Regions from separate parts of the Hymenobacter yonginensis genome, predicted to be linked through region 2. Evidence: riboswitches for the same ligand, from Rfam matches in the RefSeq annotation. Region 2 holds a riboswitch; each other region holds the start of a gene.
The links. Region 2 has a riboswitch for S-adenosylmethionine ahead of O9Z63_RS09965 (phosphoadenylyl-sulfate reductase). Riboswitches for the same ligand answer to the same signal wherever they lie in the genome.
Positions count from the first base shown of each region.

Region 1: linked by a shared signal. The riboswitch ahead of O9Z63_RS19895 (O-acetylhomoserine aminocarboxypropyltransferase/cysteine synthase family protein) and the one ahead of O9Z63_RS09965 (phosphoadenylyl-sulfate reductase) in region 2 are both predicted to bind S-adenosylmethionine.
Region 3: linked by a shared signal. The riboswitch ahead of O9Z63_RS05285 (ATP-grasp domain-containing protein) and the one ahead of O9Z63_RS09965 (phosphoadenylyl-sulfate reductase) in region 2 are both predicted to bind S-adenosylmethionine.

Region 1 is NZ_CP115396.1:4,638,942-4,642,532, forward strand. Features, by position in the region: gene O9Z63_RS19890 (homoserine O-acetyltransferase family protein) at 1-53, opposite strand, end outside; gene O9Z63_RS19895 (O-acetylhomoserine aminocarboxypropyltransferase/cysteine synthase family protein) at 377-1,759, opposite strand; SAM riboswitch class I at 2,145-2,258, opposite strand; gene O9Z63_RS19900 (LysM peptidoglycan-binding domain-containing protein) at 2,677-2,955, opposite strand; gene O9Z63_RS19905 (lipocalin-like domain-containing protein) at 3,190-3,591, shown strand, end outside.
Region 2 is NZ_CP115396.1:2,292,003-2,295,593, reverse strand. Features, by position in the region: gene cysD (sulfate adenylyltransferase subunit CysD) at 1-834, opposite strand, end outside; gene O9Z63_RS09965 (phosphoadenylyl-sulfate reductase) at 971-1,747, opposite strand; SAM riboswitch class I at 2,060-2,151, opposite strand; gene O9Z63_RS09960 (SDR family oxidoreductase) at 2,578-3,396, shown strand; gene O9Z63_RS09955 (MGH1-like glycoside hydrolase domain-containing protein) at 3,530-3,591, shown strand, end outside.
Region 3 is NZ_CP115396.1:1,222,846-1,226,436, reverse strand. Features, by position in the region: gene O9Z63_RS05290 (LLM class flavin-dependent oxidoreductase) at 1-414, opposite strand, end outside; gene O9Z63_RS05285 (ATP-grasp domain-containing protein) at 641-1,630, opposite strand; SAM riboswitch class I at 2,060-2,153, opposite strand; gene O9Z63_RS05280 (hypothetical protein) at 2,358-2,549, opposite strand; gene O9Z63_RS05275 (hypothetical protein) at 2,554-2,991, shown strand; gene O9Z63_RS05270 (EcsC family protein) at 3,126-3,591, opposite strand, start outside.

The DNA of each region.
Region 1 (3,591 bases), 2.3 Mb from region 2:
GGCCGGGGCAACCGGAACACGTGCGGCGCGTCAGAAGAAATAGTAGAGCTCATCAGAAAGAAAAAAGGAGCGCGAAAATCAGTTTCGCGACGTGCGAAGCGCGTGGCCGCCAGTCGGTGCAAGTGGCGCACCGGCTGCCCGCCTGCGGCGCGTATGCCAGGCCGGAGCCCGGCGGTGCAAATCGGCCACCGGGGCCGTGAGAATATCCATAGCCCGCAGGCTGAGCCGGCAGTGCCGGCCCAGCCCCGGCCATGGGCGGGCAGGGAGTATTGGCTTCCTCTCTCACAAAAAAGCCGACGTCCTGCCCGCGTGCCGCGAGGCTGGAGGCGGGGCGGGCTGCCCTCTCAAAACAGCCCGCCCGTAACCCCACTCTCACTTACACCTCCAGCGGTGCGGCATGTTCGGGCTGCGGCTCGGGCAGCAGCGTAGTTTCTTTGGGGTCTGGCGTGGCGGCGTTGCGCACGGCGTCGAAGGCCTGCTGCAAGTCGGCCCGGATGTCGTCGAAATGCTCGATGCCCACTGACAGGCGCAGCAACGTGGGCGTCACGCCGGCGGCGCGCTGCTCGGCGTCGGACAGCTGCTGGTGCGTGGTGGCCGAGGGCTGAATGATGAGCGTTTTGGCGTCGCCGACGTTGGCCAGGTGGCTCACCAGCTTCAGGTTGTCGATGAACTGGGTGGCGGTTTCCTTGCTGCCTTTGATGGCGAAAGTGAGCACGCCGCCGAAGCCGCGCTTCAGGTATTTCTGGGCCAGCCGGTGGTAGGGGCTGCTGGGCAGGCCGGGGTAGTTCACGGCTTCCACCTGCGGGTGCTGCTCCAGCCAGGTAGCCACGCGCAGGGCGTTTTCCACAGTGCGCTCCACCCGCAAACTCAGCGTTTCGAGGCCCTGCAGCAGTAGGAAAGAGTTGAACGGACTCTGCGACGGACCAAAGTCGCGCAGGCCTTCCACCCGGGCCCGGATGATGAAGGCAATGTTGCCGAACGGCCCGTTCTTGCCGAATACGTCGTTGAACACCAGCCCGTGGTAGCCGTCGGACGGCTCGGTGAACTGCGGGAACTTGCCGTTGCCGAAGTCGTAGGTGCCGCCGTCCACAATCACGCCACCCACGCTGGTGCCATGTCCGCCAATCCACTTCGTAGCCGATTCCACCACGATGCTGGCGCCGTGCTCCAAAGGCCGGAACAGGTAGCCGCCCGCCCCGAAGGTGTTGTCCACGATGAGCGGCAGGTCGTGCTTGCGGGCAATGGCGGCAATGGCCTCAAAATCGGGAATGCTGAAGCTAGGGTTGCCGATGGTTTCCAGGTAGATGGCCTTGGTGTTCTCGTCAATCAGGGCCTCAAACTTGGCAGGCTGGTCGCCGTCGGCGAAGCGCACTTCAATGCCCAGCCGCTTGAACGCCACCTTGAACTGGTTGTAAGTGCCACCATACAGATGGGTGGTGCTTACGAAGTTGTCGCCTGCCTGCAGGATGTTGTTGAGGGCAATGAACTGGGCCGCCTGCCCCGACGATACCGCCAAGGCCGCTACGCCGCCTTCCAGAGCCGCCACGCGCTGCTCAAACACGTCGGTGGTGGGATTCATCAGGCGGGTGTAGATGTTGCCGAACTCCTTCAGCGCAAACAGGTTGGCGCCGTGCTCGGCATTTTTGAACACGTAGCTGGTGGTCTGGTGGATGGGCACGGCGCGCGAACCGGTAACGGGGTCGGGCTGCTGGCCGGCGTGGAGCTGAAGGGTCTCGAAGTGGAGGTTCTGCGTGGACATGGCAGGGCTGGTTTGGAAGGCGTTTGGGTATGGGAAAGGGGAGCGTAGACCGCTGAAATGCCGCGCCGAAGCGTAGCAGAGGCCTCTGCCGAGCCAGCCGAACCGCGCACGGAACCGGTCAGGCCAAAGCAAAGGAGGGAGCCGGGGGCCAGGGCAGGCCGGTACCGGTCAGGTGTGCAGGAGGGGGGAGGGGGGCTGCGTAGCCGGACTCAGGCTAGCAACAGCAACAACACGCGCCGCAACAGCCGCGCATTCGCATTCGGCCGGCAGCTGGGGCCGTAGCCGCAGAAACGCGCAAACCCCACGGCGAAGCAGCAGGCCCGAAGGCGGCCGAAGCGGTGGGGTACTGGGGGGCGAAAGCGAGTGTGTTTTCCATGGTACTCCGAGGTTATATGCCCCGCCGCCGGATGGCTGGTCGGGTAGGAATTGGCACCTTTCGCGCGGTCGAAGGTTGCCAGTGGGTCAGGGAGCCTATTCTCTCGCCACTTCTGTATAAATCCTATGAAAACTTCCCCGCCGCGAGCGGGGGAGTACCGGGTTGGTGTTGCAAAGGTATAGGCGCAGTTTTGATATCTGCAACAGCTACCGGTTATTTTTTTTGGCGCAAGCAAAAGAACGCCGTTTGCGCGCTCCTGATGGCTGTATCTGTAGTGGAGGTTGTGTGTATGTGTCTGATGATTTGATTTATATGCTTGATGACTTATTCGGCTAGTCGGAGTTGCCGGCTTCTGTAATCCCCCGGTATGGCCCCGGCTACTGCCGCTGCAGCGGTAGTGGTAGCTGAAAATGCCGCCGCTGGCCAGCCGGTTTACGGGTGCGAAACCAGCCTGCTCAGCGGCCAAAGCGGCAGGAAAAGACACAAAAAAAGCCGCCCTTTGCAAGGCGGCTTTTAGAATATTTCCTGGAAAAGGAAACGGCTATTCTTTGGGCAGGGTCAGTACCTGGCCGATTTCGATTTTGTCGGGGTCGGCGCCGATGATGGCTTTGTTGGCTTCGTATATCTGCTTCCATTTGGTGCCGTCGCCGTAGTGGTTGCGGGCAATTTTAGAGAGCGAGTCGCCGCTTACTACCGTGTAGGTTTCGCCAGCGGCGGCGTTGGCATTGCCGAAGAAGTCGGTGTCACCGGTAGCAGCGGGCTTAACGGGTTCAACGGGTTTTTTTTCGCCTTCGTTCGAGAGAAAATCAAAGAGTCCCATAGTCGTGCGTTGGGTTGGAAGAGTGGGAAAAGAGCCGACTACCAGCTTCAGGGCCTGTCGTGTGGCTTCTTACGCCAAGATCCGCAATAAGTTATCAGGCCATATATATCAGCTGTAAACATCTTGCCGCAACCTCCCGTAAGAAGCGCAACACTGGGGTTGCCAGTGGTCAGCCGGCACCCTCCGGCTCAGGCAAAACACGCTTTCCATCTCTCAACCATTTCACGGAATTCCATGAAAACTCTCTCCCATCCGTTCCGCTACCTGGCCAGCCTCCTGATGCTCGTGTCGTTGTTTGCCGCCTCGTGTGGCAGCAAGGAAGGCAAAGTAGAAGGCGTAAACATGCTCTACGGCACGCAAAGCAAAGTCTGGAAAACGGATAAAGAACTGAGCGCCGCCGGCGACAAAGTAAAGCAGACCGATGCCCAGGAAGATGAGCGCATCACCTTCTTCGCCAACGGCCAGTACAACATGACCTCGCCCGCTGGTGCCGTAAACGGCAAGTACACGTTCGATCAGGCCGGTAAAACCATCACCATGACCCCCGATGGCGCTGCCCAGAGCAACACGTTCAACGTAGTAACCCTCACCGACGACAAGCTGACGCTGAAAAGCGCCGCCGGTGCTGAGCTGCGT
Region 2 (3,591 bases):
CTCGCTTACTTTGGCCAGCAGCAGGTCCTGGATGATGTCTTCCACGGTGCGGGCGTCGCTTTCCACGGCGGCGGTGCAGGTGGAGTCGCCCACGGTGCGGAAGCGCACCTGCCGGGTCACGATTTCATCTTCGTCATCGAGCTGCAAATGCTCGGTGAGGCCCAGCAGCTGGCCCGAGGGCAGCACCACGCAGGTGCGCTCGTGGCCGAAGTAGATGTCGGGCAGCGGAATATTTTCGCGCTGGATGTAGCGCCACACGTCCAGTTCCGTCCAGTTGGAAATGGGGAACACGCGCACGTTTTCGCCCTTCTGGATGCGGCCGTTGTAGATGTTCCAGAGTTCGGGGCGCTGGCGCTTGGGGTCCCACTGGCCAAACTCGTCGCGCACCGAGAAGATGCGCTCCTTGGCCCGGGCCTTCTCCTCGTCGCGGCGGGCCCCGCCGATGCAGGCGTCAAACTCGAACTCCTCGATTACCTCCAGCAGCGTGTAGGTCTGCAGCGGGTTGCGGCTGGGGTACTTGCCGCCCGGCTCGCGCAGGCGCTGCCGCTTAATGGTGTCCTCCACCTTGCGCACCACCAGCTTTTCGCCCAGGCGGGCGGCCAGCTCGTCGCGGTACTGCAGCACCTCGGGGAAGTTGTGGCCGGTATCCACGTGCACCAGCGGGAAGGGGAAGCGGCCGGGGCGGAAGGCCTTTTCGGCCAGGCGCGTGAGCACAATGGAATCCTTGCCGCCCGAGAACAGCAGGGCCGGCCGCTCAAACTGCCCCGCCACCTCCCGCAGGATGTGGATGGCTTCGGCTTCCAGCCGGTCGAGGTAATCGAAAGAGGTACTCATAGTTGTCTGGAATTCAAATGCTTTTAAGGCTGTAGAGACGCAATGTTTTGCGTCTCCCGCGTGCTGATGTTGGGTAGGCGGCGCGGTGCCGGCCGTTCTGACGACGAGACGCAAAATGTTGCGTCTCTACCTCGTGCTATCCGGCTGGTACCGGCTCCACCACCGGATCCGGCCCGTCGTGATGCGCGGAGGCGTGCAGGCCGCACTCCTTGGCTGAGAGGTCTTCCCACCACCAGCGGCCGGCCCGGAAATCCTCGCCGGGCTTGATGGCGCGGGTGCAGGGGGCGCAGCCGATGCTCACGAAGCCCTGCTGGTGCAGCGGGTTCACCGGAATGCCCTCCTGCTGCACGAAGGCCAGCGCCTGTTCCCAGGTCCAGTCGAACAGCGGGTGGATTTTCACGAGCTGGTGCGCCGCGTCCCACTCCACGGGGTCCATCGTCTGCCGGTTCTGCGACTGTTCGGCCCGGATACCGGTCACCCAGGCCCCGCGGCCGGCCAGGGCCCGGTTCAGAGGCTCCACCTTGCGGATGTGGCAGCACTCCTTGCGGTTGTCCACGCTCTCGTAGAACGAGTTCGGGCCTTTCTGCAGGAGCAGGTTTTCCAGCGCCTCGCGCTGCGGGGCGTACACCGCAATGGGCTTCTGGTACCGGATCAGCGTCTTGTTCCAGGTGGAATAAGTTTCCTGGAAGTTGCGGCCGGTATCGAGGGTGAACACCTCAATGGGTAGGTCGTGGGCGAAGATCAGGTGGCTGATAATCTGGTCTTCCAGCCCGAAAGAGGTGGAAAAAACGGCCTGACCGGGAAAGGTGTCGGCCACCAGACGCAGCCGCTCCAGGGCGGAGGCGGCCACTAAGAGAGGGCGCAGACGGTCCAGCAAGGCGTGGACGGCCGGCGCAGCATCAGCTGCAGGCATAGCAGGAAGAGGGGAGGAGGAAGCGGCCCGCCTAGGGCGCGGCATTCCGGCCGGAAGATGATTTCGGCGAAAACGGCATACGCAGCAGCGCAGCGCGGATTTCAGCGAAACAGAAACGGGTGTACGGTTCCCCTGGCCGACGACGCAAACGCGCGCGTCAGCTCAGAAATAGGCGGCGCACAAACCAGGAAAACGGGAGCGTGCCTAGCCCTGACAACAGCCCATGCCTCGCATACCACAACATCCATGCTGTACGGCACAGAAGGTAGCGGAAACGGCGGCGGTGTTGAACAAGGATTTCACGGCTTGTTGTTTTTATATGGTCAGGACTTGGCACCGTTTCGGAAGATCCGCTGGTTGCCGGCGTTTCGTCGAGCCTGTCTCTCCACGCCTCTGTATAAAAACAATCCTTTCGGGGGGTAAAGAATTGGTAGCACAAAGGTAGAAGCGGAAATTTTATACTTCCAAATTATATTTCATTTACAGGATTGTCGGGCTGAGGCTGGTATGTATGGTTTGTGGTGTAAGATTTTGAATTGTAGTTGTTTATAATGATTGTGTGAGACGGTGCCGGCAGCTTGGCTTCGACCTGCCAGGACGGCGCGGCAGGGCTAGGTAGCATCGTGCCGTGCCTTTCCGCCCCAGAGCCGCGCCTTCCGAAGCCCCACCCCGGCCGGGCCTGGGGCGTGGCCCAATCCACCGGAAATCAGGCTGGGATTTTTGGGCCATTATGGGCCATCTGCAGGCGGGGGCCGGCCGTGGTAGCGGAAACTTCATGTAACCTACAGCCGCGCAACGTAGTCTTACAGGATACACCTTGCCTGTCAACTATGCCTACACTTCCTTCTTCCAAGCGCCTTCAAAACCAAGTAGCCCTCGTTACGGGCGGCAGTTCCGGCATTGGGGCCGGCGTGGCCCGGGCCCTGGCCGCCGAGGGTGCCCGGGTGTTCGTCAACTACTCGCACAGCGCCGACGACGCGGCCGAAGTGGTGCGCGAAATAGAGCAGGCCGGCGGCCAGGCTACGGTGCTGCAGGCCGATGTGAGCAAGGAAGAAGACGTGCTGCACATGTTCGACCAGATCCGCGAGCAGGCTGGCACGCTGCACATCCTCATCAACAACTCCGGCATTCAGGACGATGCCCCGCTGCTGGATATGACGCTGGAGCAGTGGCAGAAAGTTATTGGCGTGAACCTGACTGGGCAGTTTCTCTGCGCCCGCGAGGCCGCCCGCGAGTTTGTGCGGCGCGGCCCGCAGCCGGAGATTTCCAAAGCCACTGGCAAAATCATCTGCATGAGCTCAGTGCACGAAGTTATTCCGTGGGCCGGCCATGTCAACTACGCCACCAGCAAGGGCGGCATCATGCAGTTGATGAAAACCATGGCTCAGGAGCTGGCTCCGCACCGCATCCGGGTGAACAGCATCGGCCCCGGCGCCATTGCCACGCCCATCAACCTCTCGGCCCGCGACACGCCACAGGAGGAGAAAAGTCTGCTCACGCTCATTCCCTACGGCCGCATCGGCGAGCCGGCTGACATCGGCAACGTGGCCGTATGGCTGGCCTCCGATGAGTCGGATTATGTGACCGGCATCACGCTCTTTGCCGATGGTGGCATGACGCTCTACCCCGGCTTCGCCGACAACGGCTGAGCCACTGGCCGCAGACCGGGGCCAGTGCCTCTAGCGCCGCGATTGTCAGTTCAGGGCCAGCGGTACTAACGACTGACAACCAGCAACTGACAACTATCACCCCAAAGTAAATCAACCACTAAACGACGCCCCAATGAACGAGGAACAGCGCCGGCAGCAGGAGCTGCGGGAGGGCCGGCAGCGTTGGCACCAGTT
Region 3 (3,591 bases), 1.1 Mb from region 2:
GCGGGCGTACCGGTCGTCGTGCTGCTCGAAGTGCAGGCCATACTTGGTGGCCTCATCCTTCCACCAGCTCGATACCACGTTCAGCGACAACCGCCCGGGCGCAATCAAATCGATGTTGGCGGCCTGCTTAGCCAGCAGCGCGGGGTTATGGAAAGTGGGGCGCACGGCCACCATAATTTCCAGCTGCTCGGTCACGGCGGCCAGCGCGGCGGCCGTGCTCCAAGCCTCCAGCGACGGGGCTTCGGTGCCTTTGATATCGTTCAGGTACAGCTCCGCAATCAGCGTCAGGTCGTAGCCCAGGGCTTCGCTGCGCTGCGCCAGCTGCTTCACGTAGCTCCAGTCGGTGGGCATCTGCTCGTCCTCGACGTTGCGCAGCCAGCCCCCGAAAATGGGCATCCAATAGCCAAATTTCATGGTTCGTTGAGTTGAGATTGATAGAACGTCATGCTGAGCGAAGCCGAAGCATCTCTACCGCTTCGTTGCGGCTCTTACCGCCAGCAGGGCCGACTATAAAGTGGAATATGAATCGTTGGGACGGTCTGCGATGTAGAGACGCAATATTTTGCGTCTCGCCGTTGCTGATGTTGCTTGATCTGCGCGATGCAGATCGTTCATCGACGAGACGCAAAATATTGCGTCTCTACACCGTGGCTACTTCTTCCCGCGCCACCGCCGCCACTGGCAACTGCGACTCCAGGTAGTCCACGAAGCGGGCGTAGGGGTCGAAGCCGACCACGTTCACGGCGTCGGCCACAAAGTTGGACAGAGCGTTGATGTCGTAGAACAGCACGTCGCCGGTGCGGTCGTCGATGAGGTATTCGATGCCGCCCACGTCGATTTTGGCGGCCGCCACGATGCGCTCCACGGCTTCAATTACGTCGGCGGGTGGCGTGAAGGCTTCCACCTGGATGCCCTTTTTCGGGGCTTCGGTCAGGCAGAACTCGGCCGACTGCTCTTCCGGAATCTGGCAGATTTCGGCCGGGCACAGGTTGAAGCTCTCGCCGGTGGTGTACACTTTCATGGCGTAGAGAAACTTGCCATTGAGCGTTTCCACGCGGTGAATATGGCCGCCGCGGGGCGTCACGTACTCCTGCACCAGCGCCGTCTGGTCGATGCCCAGGTCAATCTGGTTGTTGTCGACGGCGGCCTGCAGGCCTTCGGGCGTATCGAAGCGGATAATGCCGGCGCCGCTGCCGCCAATGTTCACCTTCACCACCACCGGAAAGCGCAATTCACGCGCGGCGTCCACGGCCCGCGAGGCGTGGTTGATAACCCGCGAAGCCGGGTATTTCAGCCCCAGCGACTCAAACAACGACAGCTGCCGGGCCTTGTTGGTTTCGATGGCCGTGGCCGCCGAGCCGTTGATGATGCGCGTGCCGATACGCTCCAGATGCGTGGCGTAGCCGGCCGTGTGGAAGATGCCCTGCCCGTGCCCGCGCAGGTACGCCGACGAGCTCATGCGGTTCACCACCAAACTGTAGCGGCTTTCCTTTTCCGAGGGGTTGAACAGGTGGTGGGCGGCGTCGATTTTCTCGTAGGGCAGGCCGCGGCGGTCCAGCTCCGCAAACAGCGGCTTAAACCACTCGGGGTGCTCGAAATAGATACCAATGGGCTTTTGGAGGGATGACATAGTCAGAAGCAAAAAGACGGAAAATGAAAAACGAAACGGCGCCGGCAGCAGCGCAACGCCACCGGCTCCCGGGAAAAAACAACGCAGGGACGGAAGTCCGGCCTAACCGATTACGCCGCCCACAAGCCGCGCAACGAGCGAATCAGCAGCCACCGCAGGCCGCCAAACGGAGCGCAAAGTCTGCGCCCGGCCCGGCCATCGGGCGACAATCCGAGAAAAAGAGGAGGTGCAGGCGCGAAGCCGCTCAGTGCAGCAGCCGGCCGACGTGCAGCGCCGGCGGGCGCATACCCGCAAAAACAGAGAAAGGGCTAGCTACGCCCGACAACAACAGCAACAACAGCCCCGGCCCGCCAGCCGCAACGCGGCAGCCGGAGCCAAAAAAGCGGAGGTTGAATGCAGGAGGTTGTTGGAAGCGTCCACGGCAACTTGTTTTTATATGGTCAGGAATTGGCACCGTTCCGGAGGGTTCCGGGTGGTTGCCGACGCTTCATCGAGCCTGTCTCTCAGCGCCTCTGTATAAAAACAATCCTTCGGGCTAGAAAGAATTGATAGGGCAAAGGTAAAACCGGATTGCTGCCCCCGCAACCCGGACTGTACAAAGCCCCGACCGCCCCGTTTTGTTGCGGCCGGCGGTTCTTTCCTCGCCCCTGGCTGCCCGACCCCGCCAGCCTGAAGCCGGGGCCTCGGCCTTCGCCCGCCAGTGCTGGAACCGGCCGATTCCAAGGCGTCAGCCCCGATAAAAGCCCGCGACCGAGCCCGCAAACGAAGGTTTAACCGAAAAATTTAAATTTTTCAAGAGGCCCAGTTTCAGGCTTGGCACCGAAAACTGGCACCGGAGTTGCAAATGACCCTGCAGAAGCCCGGCCGCCAGTCCGGACGGCAGCGGGCTTTTTTCACCCGTCATAAATTTTCCAATCATAGCCATGAAGAAGTTCCTCGTCATCCTCGCCGCTTTCTCGTTCTCTGCCGCCGCCGTTTCGGCCCAGACGCTGCCCGCCAAAGCGCCTCACGGCCAGCACCGCATGAAAGGCGACAAAGCCGCCAAAACGCCCGAGCAACGCGCCGACCACGCCGCCAAGAGCCTCACCAAGCAGCTCGGCCTGTCGGCCACCCAGACTGAGCAGGTGCGCCAGCTGCACCTGAGCCGCGCCAAGGAAATGCAGGCCTACAAAGCCCAGGCCGGCACCACGCCTGCTACCAAGCGCCAGCACCATGAGGCCATGAAAGGCAAAAAAGCCCAGTACGACGCCCAGCTCAAGCAAATCCTGAGCGCCGACCAGTACGCCAAGTACACCCAGATGCAGTCGGACCGCATGGCCAAGCGCAAAGCCCACCAGGGCCCCAAGCAGGCCAAAGGCTAAGCATCCCAGCGCTTAAAAAAACAGCCCTGACTTTTCCGTCAGGGCTGTTTTTTTTGTGTCATTCCGACGAAGGAGGAATCTGGGTGCTGACGCTGCATGTGCTTACCCAGATTGCTCCTTCGTCGGAATGACACCTACTGTGCGGAATCCGCCTCACCGGTAATGCGGCCGTGCTCGGCAAACCAGCGCAGGCGGTAGCACATGATAGCCGTTTCGCCAAGCTGGGCCAGCAGGCGGTAGTTTGCCACGGCCCCCACGGCCGCCCCGATGACGGGCACCAGCTGGGCCAGCTTGGCCAGGTCGATGTAGTCGCGGTATTCCTGCTGGAAGGTGCGCCAGTCGAAGGTTTCGGCCGTAACGGTTTGCTGCGTTTCGGGCCAAGCGGCGAGCTGGCGGTAGGTTTCGCGGCGGGTGTGCTGGCTGCTGAACGCCAACTGGAAGATGTGCAGCAGGTAGAGCCGCTCCGGGAAGCTGCGCACATCGTGGCCGTAGAGGGCCGCAATATCAAACAGCAGCTTCAGCTTGATGCTGAGTAGCAGCGGAAAATCGGCGAGGCCCAGCAGGAAGCCGCCGGCCCCGGTCACGCCGCCTTCCACGGCT